Regions from separate parts of the Spirillospora sp. NPDC049652 genome, predicted to be linked through region 2. Evidence: predicted binding sites of a transcription regulator. Region 2 holds the regulator's gene; each other region holds the start of a gene.
The links. Region 2 encodes HrcA, which represses chaperone genes, less so after heat shock. Its sites were predicted from a motif close to TTGGCACTCTCNNNNNGAGAGTGCCAA; they were not measured.
Positions count from the first base shown of each region.

Region 1: groL (chaperonin GroEL) is a predicted target of HrcA. The motif match lies at 936-962, and genes of this name have one in related genera.
Region 3: AB0J52_RS04520 (FmdB family zinc ribbon protein) is a predicted target of HrcA. The motif match lies at 1,471-1,497, and genes of this name have one in related genera.

Region 1 covers NZ_JBFAOF010000252.1:3,841-6,104, forward strand. Annotated here, with positions in the region: gene AB0J52_RS18005 (DUF7677 family protein) at 410-745, shown strand; gene groL (chaperonin GroEL) at 1,095-2,264, shown strand, end outside.
Region 2 covers NZ_JBFAOF010000121.1:2,440-4,703, reverse strand. Annotated here, with positions in the region: gene dnaJ (molecular chaperone DnaJ) at 1-473, opposite strand, end outside; gene hrcA (heat-inducible transcriptional repressor HrcA) at 474-1,487, opposite strand; gene AB0J52_RS11260 (DUF3097 domain-containing protein) at 1,650-2,264, shown strand, end outside.
Region 3 covers NZ_JBFAOF010000032.1:7,595-9,858, forward strand. Annotated here, with positions in the region: gene AB0J52_RS04515 (S-methyl-5'-thioadenosine phosphorylase) at 6-836, opposite strand; gene AB0J52_RS04520 (FmdB family zinc ribbon protein) at 1,093-1,434, opposite strand; gene AB0J52_RS04525 (potassium/proton antiporter) at 1,624-2,264, opposite strand, start outside.

The sequences.
Region 1 (2,264 bases), on a different contig from region 2:
CCGAACTCGCGCGGTCAGGGCTCTTGGTGGCCTGATGCGGACCGACGAAGCTCCACCGAAGCCTTGTAATAATTCGCGATCTCGGCGATAGGAGAGCCCGCTGCCCGCGCGCCTTGGCAATACGTCCAAGAGGTGGCCGCACAAGGAATTCGGCAATGCCGTCCGCACCGCCCGGTTCCTCGCCTCGACCCCGGCCGAGCGGGCCGAGCGTTTCGGCTGTGACCCCCGGGTCAGAGTCCTCGAACCTCATCGCCAGCACGACGTAGCGCGACGGCCGCGACGGGCAACCTCCGCCGAACCAGCCACCCGGCGATCCGCCCCTCCCGTGCCGCCTCTGCGAGCGGGAGACCCCTAGACCGTGCGGAGGCACGCCCGTTCCGTGATCGCTCCGCGCTGACATGATGCGCGCATGGCCAAGCTCTCGGAGGACCTCCGCTCCTGCCTGCGGCTCTTCGCCTTCTATCTCGGCAACGGCACCTTGGACCTGGAGCTGCTGGACTTCGACTACCGGCCGGCCCTGGTCGAGTACGGCTCGACGCTGGAGATGGTCTTCACGATCTACACGAACCACCTGGAGGTCGACGAGGACGGGCGCGTCACCGAAGGTCTCGCCTACGACCGGGTGGCCGAGTACATCCGAAGTGTGTGCGACCCGTCCTACGTGGTCGATCCCCCCTTCGAGCCATGGGAGACCTGCCTCGCCGGCCCCTTCGGACCAGACGAGGACCTTCCAGACCCGGCCTGATCCTCACGCCGCACACGTACCCGCCGTGGTCGACAGGCGGTGGGGGATCGCGGGACACGGCCGCACTCGCCGAAGACCAGCCAGGACGGCGGTTCCGCTGGTGGGGGCGCAAGCTCCGAGGTTGCGGAGACTAACCCCCGGGAGATGTTCGGACGCTTGCACTCGGCAGGGTAGAGTGCTAAACCAAATGTTGGCACTCTGCTGTGGAGAGTGACAACTCCACAGTCTGGGTCGGGGCGATGAGGCCTTGTGATCGGCGGCGGAATGGCAGTCGTCGGCCGGGGCCGTCCGTCGCGGGCATCGGCTCGATCCGTCTATGGCCACCCTGTTCCGGGAGGACTTGGAGCCTATGGCTGCAAAGATGATCGCGTTCGACGAGGAGGCCCGGCGCGGCCTCGAGCGCGGCATGAACCAGCTCGCTGATGCCGTGAAGGTGACCCTTGGTCCCAAGGGCCGCAACGTCGTGCTGGAGAAGAAGTGGGGCGCCCCCACGATCACCAACGACGGTGTGTCCATCGCCAAGGAGATCGAGCTCGAGGACGCCTGGGAGAAGATCGGCGCCGAGCTCGTCAAGGAAGTAGCCAAGAAGACCGACGACGTCGCGGGTGACGGCACCACCACCGCGACCGTCCTCGCCCAGGCGCTCGTTCGCGAGGGCCTGCGCAACGTCGCCGCCGGCGCCAACCCGATGTCCCTCAAGCGGGGCATCGAGGCGGCCGTCGAGCGGGTCAGCGAGGAGCTCTCCAAGCTGGCCAAGGACGTCGAGACCAAGGAGCAGATCGCCTCCACGGCCTCCATCTCCGCGGGTGACACCCAGATCGGCGAGATGATCGCCGAGGCGATGGACAAGGTCGGCAAGGAAGGCGTCATCACCGTCGAGGAGAGCAACACCTTCGGGCTCGAGCTCGAGCTCACCGAGGGCATGCGCTTCGACAAGGGCTACATCTCGCCCTACTTCGTCACCGACCCCGAGCGGATGGAAGCGGTCCTCGACGACCCGTACATCCTGATCGTCCAGGGCAAGGCGTCGGCCAACAAGGACCTGCTGCCCGTCCTCGAGGGCGTCATGCAGTCCGGCAAGCCGCTGCTGATCATCGCCGAGGACGTCGAGGGCGAGGCCCTGGCCACCCTGGTCGTCAACAAGATCCGCGGGATCTTCAAGTCCGTCGCCGTCAAGGCGCCGGGCTTCGGCGACCGCCGCAAGGCCATGCTCGGTGACATCGCCATCCTGACCGGCGGCCAGGTGATCTCCGAGGACGTGGGCCTCAAGCTGGAGAACACCAGCCTCGACATGCTGGGCCGCGCCCGCAAGGTCGTGGTGGCCAAGGACGAGACCACGATCGTGGACGGCGCCGGTGACGCCAACGAGATCGCGGGCCGGGTCAACGAGATCCGTACCGAGATCGACCGCACCGACTCCGACTACGACCGCGAGAAGCTCCAGGAGCGCCTCGCCAAGCTGGCCGGCGGCGTCGCCGTCATCAAGGCCGGCGCGGCGACCGAGGTCGAGCTGAAGGAG
Region 2 (2,264 bases):
TCGGGGTGGGAGCCGGGCGCGGAGCCCTCGCCGTGGCAGGTGTCGCAGACCACGGCCGTGTCGATCGACAGCTCGCGGGTGGTGCCGAACGCCGTCTCGTTCAGGTCGAGCTCGACCCGGAGCGTGGCGTTGCGGCCCCGGCGGGCCCGCGAGCGCGGGCCGCGCGCGGACGCGGTGCCGAAGAAGGCGTCCATGATGTCGCTGAACGGGAAGCCCGCGCCGAAGCCGCCGGCCCCCGGGCCCGCGCCGCCGCCGGGGGCGAACGGGTCGGCCCCGAGGTCGTACATCTCGCGCTTCTTGGGGTCGGAGAGCACCTCGTAGGCCTGGGTGATCTCCTTGAACTTCTCCTGGGTCTCGGGATCCGGGTTGACGTCGGGGTGCAGCTCGCGCGCGAGCCTCCGGTACGCCTTCTTGATCTCGTCCGGCCCGGCGTCGCGGCGGACGCCGAGGGTCCCGTAGTAGTCGTTGGCCACCTACGACCCCGCCAGGATCTGTCCGACGTAGCGTGCCACTGCCCGTACCGCTCCCATCGTGCCGGGATAGTCCATTCGAGTCGGCCCGAGTACACCGAGGCGGGCCAGAGTGAGGTCGCCGACGCCGTACCCGGCGGCGACCACGGAGGTCGAACGGAGCCCCTCGTCGGGGTTCTCCGTGCCGATCCGAACCGTAACAGTAGAGGAGTCCGCGGACTCGCCGAGCAGCCGCATCAGCACGACCTGCTCTTCCAGCGCCTCCAGGACGTCCCGGAAGGTGCGCGAGAAGTCGACGGCCGCGAGGTTGGCGGCGCCGGCGAACACGACCTTCTCCTCGTGCTTCTCGACGAGCGTCTCCAGCAGGACCGACAGCACCGCCGCGGCGGCGGGCCGCTCCTCGGGGGAGACCTTGTCGGGCAGATCGGAGACCGCGCCCGGGACGTCGCCGAACGCCAGCCCGGACAGGCACGTGTTGAGCAGCGCCCGCAGGTGCCCGACCGACTCCTCCGACAGCTCGACGGAGGTCTCGATCAGCCGCTGCTCGACCCGTCCGGTGTTGGTGATCAGGACGAGCAGCACGCGCCCGGTCGCGACCGGCACCAGTTCCAGGTGCCGCACCGACGAGCGGGTCAGCGACGGGTACTGCACCACGGCGACCTGCCGGGTGAGCTGGGCGAGCAGCCGGACGGTGCGGCCGACCACGTCGTCCAGGTCGTAGGCCCCGGACAGGAACGTCTCGATGGCCCGCCGCTCCGCCTTGGAGAGCGGCTTGATCGTGGACAGCCGGTCGACGAACAGCCGGTAGCCCTTGTCGGTGGGGATGCGGCCGGCGCTGGTGTGGGGCTGCTGGATGTAGCCCTGCTCCTCCAGGACGGCCATGTCGTTGCGGATGGTCGCGGGCGACACGCCGAGGTTGTGCCGGTCCACCAAGGCCTTGGAGCCGACCGGCTCGTTGGTGGAGACATAGTCCTCGACTATGGCGCGCAGGACCGCGAGTTTCCGGTCGTCGAGCACGTCGTCACCTCCCTGCCCCCGTACTGGCACTCCATAGTTACGAGTGCCAAGTGTACGACCCTGGTGGGACAACCCGGATCCGCCCGGAGCATGGTTTCGCGGCGCGGACCGTCCGGCGGGGGCCGCTCCCGAACCGTTCGGGAGTCGTTATTGTCGTGCCCCGTGCAGAGCAAGGACTACGGTGACGACGTTCTGGCGGGCGACTGGCGGCGGCCCCTGAAGGGCACGATCCCGGACGTCCCGGCCGAGCCCGGCCTGGTCGCCGAGGACCCCGCGAGCGGGTTCTGCGGCGCGGTCGTCGGCTGCGACAAGTTCGGGGTGACGCTGGAGGACCGGCACGGCAGGCGGCGGCTCTTCCCGCTGGCCAAGGCGGGGTTCCTGATCGACGGGAAGCCGGTGACGCTGGTCCGGCCGGGGCCGTCCGCGCCCGCGGGCCCGGTGCGCTCGGCGTCCGGGTCGATCGCGGTGCGGGGGCTGCGCGCCCAGGTGGCCAAGGAGTCGCGGATCTACGTCGAGGGCGCCCACGACGCCGAGCTGGTCGAGAAGATCTGGGGCCACGACCTGCGCGTGGAGGGCGTGGCCGTGGAATTCCTGGAGGGCGTGGACGACCTGCCCGCGATCGTCGAGGAGTTCGGCCCGCAGGAGGGCCGGCGGCTGGGCGTCCTGGTCGACCACCTGGTGGAGGGCTCCAAGGAGAGCCGGATCGCCGCCCAGGTCTCGTCCCCCTATGTCCTGGTCACCGGGCATCCGTTCATCGACATCTGGGAGGCGGTCAAG
Region 3 (2,264 bases), on a different contig from region 2:
CGGGGTTACGGAAGGGTGATGGGGAGTTTCATTCCGTCCAGGACGGTCGGGCACGGGCAGAGGCGGTCGGTGGGGAGGACGGCGACGATGTCGGAGACCAGAGGGCGGAGGCGGCCGATGTTCTCGGTGAAGACCCGGAGGACTTCGCTCATCGTCACCCCGTCGCCCTCCTCGATGCCGGCGTCCAGATCGGTGACCAGGCAGAGCGGGGTGTAGCAGAGGGCGAGTTCGCGGGCGAGGACGGCCTCCGGATGGCCGGTCATTCCGACGAGCGTCCAGCCCTGGGCGGCGAACCACTGGGATTCGGCCCGGGTGGAGAAGCGCGGCCCCTCGATGACGACGAGCGTGCCGCCGTCCACCGGTGGCCAGCCTGCCGCGTGGGCGCTCGACAGTGCCGTGTGGCGGCCCACCGGGCAGTACGGGTCCGAGAAGGAGACGTGGACGGCCGCGGCCTCGTCGTAGAAGGTCTGCGGACGGCCCGACGTCCGGTCCACGAGCTGGTCGGGGACGACGATGGTGCCGGGGCCGTACTCGGGAGTGAGCGAGCCGACCGCGCTCGGCGCCAGGACCTGCCGGACGCCGAGCGCGCGCAGGGCCCACAGGTTCGCCAGGTAGGGGATGCGGTGCGGCGGGAACCGGTGGTCGCGGCCGTGCCGGGGGACGAACGCGACCCGGCGTCCGCCCAGCTCGCCGAGGGCGATCGGATCGCTGGGCGGGCCGTAGGGGGTGTCGATCTTGATCTCGGTGATGTCGTCGAGGAACGAGTAGAAGCCGGAGCCGCCGATGACGCCGATCTCGGCGGCCGGGGAGGTGAAGTCGGAAGTCTGAGTGGACATGTCGCCGACCCTAGCCAGCCTCCGGGAGCTCACAGAAGCCCGGCGGCGAACTGTGAATAACTCCGTCGGCGTCCCCGGTTCGGCCACGCCTGCCGTGGGCGTCACCCCTGCTCAACCAACCCGGCAGCGGAAGCGGCGGTCCAGCCGTTCCGCTGCTACCGGCCGCTCCACAGCCAGGCGGAGAACGCCGACAGCCGGGGTCTCCTCGCACAGGAGACCCCGGCTGTCGAAAAGCCGAAGAAGAACCGCTCGGCGGTCAGGCGACCTTCTCGGACGACGTCGAGCTGCTGCCGGACGACGACGAGGAGGAAGACGAAGACGACGAGTCCGAAGAGGACGACGTCGAGGAAGAGCCCTCCGACGAGCCGTTCGCCGAGGACGACTTGCCGTTGGCCGGGGTGCTGACCGTCGAGGACGAGCCGCCCCGGCTGTCGGTGCGGTAGAAGCCCGAACCCTTGAAGATGATGCCCGCGGCCGAGAAGACCTTGCGAAGCTTGCCGCCGCACGCCGGGCACTCGGTCAGCGCGTCGTCGCTGAACTTCTGCACGACCTCCAGAGGCTCGCCGCACTCGGTGCAAACGTACTGATACGTCGGCACGGTCCCTCCTTGTTGCCTCAGACCGGGGGTTCCGGACTGGCACTCACCGTAGATGACTGCTAATGGTACCGATGTAGTGAACAGGATTCGCAACCGATGTGTTCCCGGCCCGGTCTCGTGCCCGCGCGCGAGGGGCATACGCCCTGGTCAGACGCGTGCTGGACACGTTCCTCAGAAGCCGGCGTCCCGCTAAACCCCCGTTTCGCCGAACCAGCCCGCGAGCTTGCCGCGGCGGCTCACCGCCCGCAGGCGGCGCTCCGCGACCTGCCGGACCTCCGCGGTGGTCACTACCAGGAGGGTGTCTCCCGCCCGCAGGGTGGTGGTGGGCTCGGGGACGAAGCTCTCGCCGTCCCGGACGACCAGCGTGATCGAGGCCCCGCGCGGCAGCCGCAGCTCGAAGATCTCGACACCGTTCAGGTGGGAGTCGTCCGGGATCCGGACCTCCAGCAGATCGGCGTGGAGCTCCTCGAGCGGCGCGGCTTCGACGCCCAGCTCGCGTGCGCGCGAGTCGTCCTTCAGTCCGCACCAGCGGGCCACCAGAGGCAGGGTCGGCCCCTGGAGGAGGGTGAACAGGACGACGACGGTGAAGACGATCGCGAACAGGCGGCTGGCGCCGGGGACGTCCTTCACCATGGGGATCGTGGCGAGGACGATCGGGACAGCGCCGCGCAGGCCCGCCCAGGACGCGAACATCTTCTCGCCCAGGGAGAACTTGAAGCCGATCGTGGAAATCATGATCGACAGAGGCCGCGCCACCAGGAGCAGGACGAACCCGATCACCAGGGCGGGGACGATCTGGGCGGGCAGGTCCGAGGGGGACGCCAGGAGGC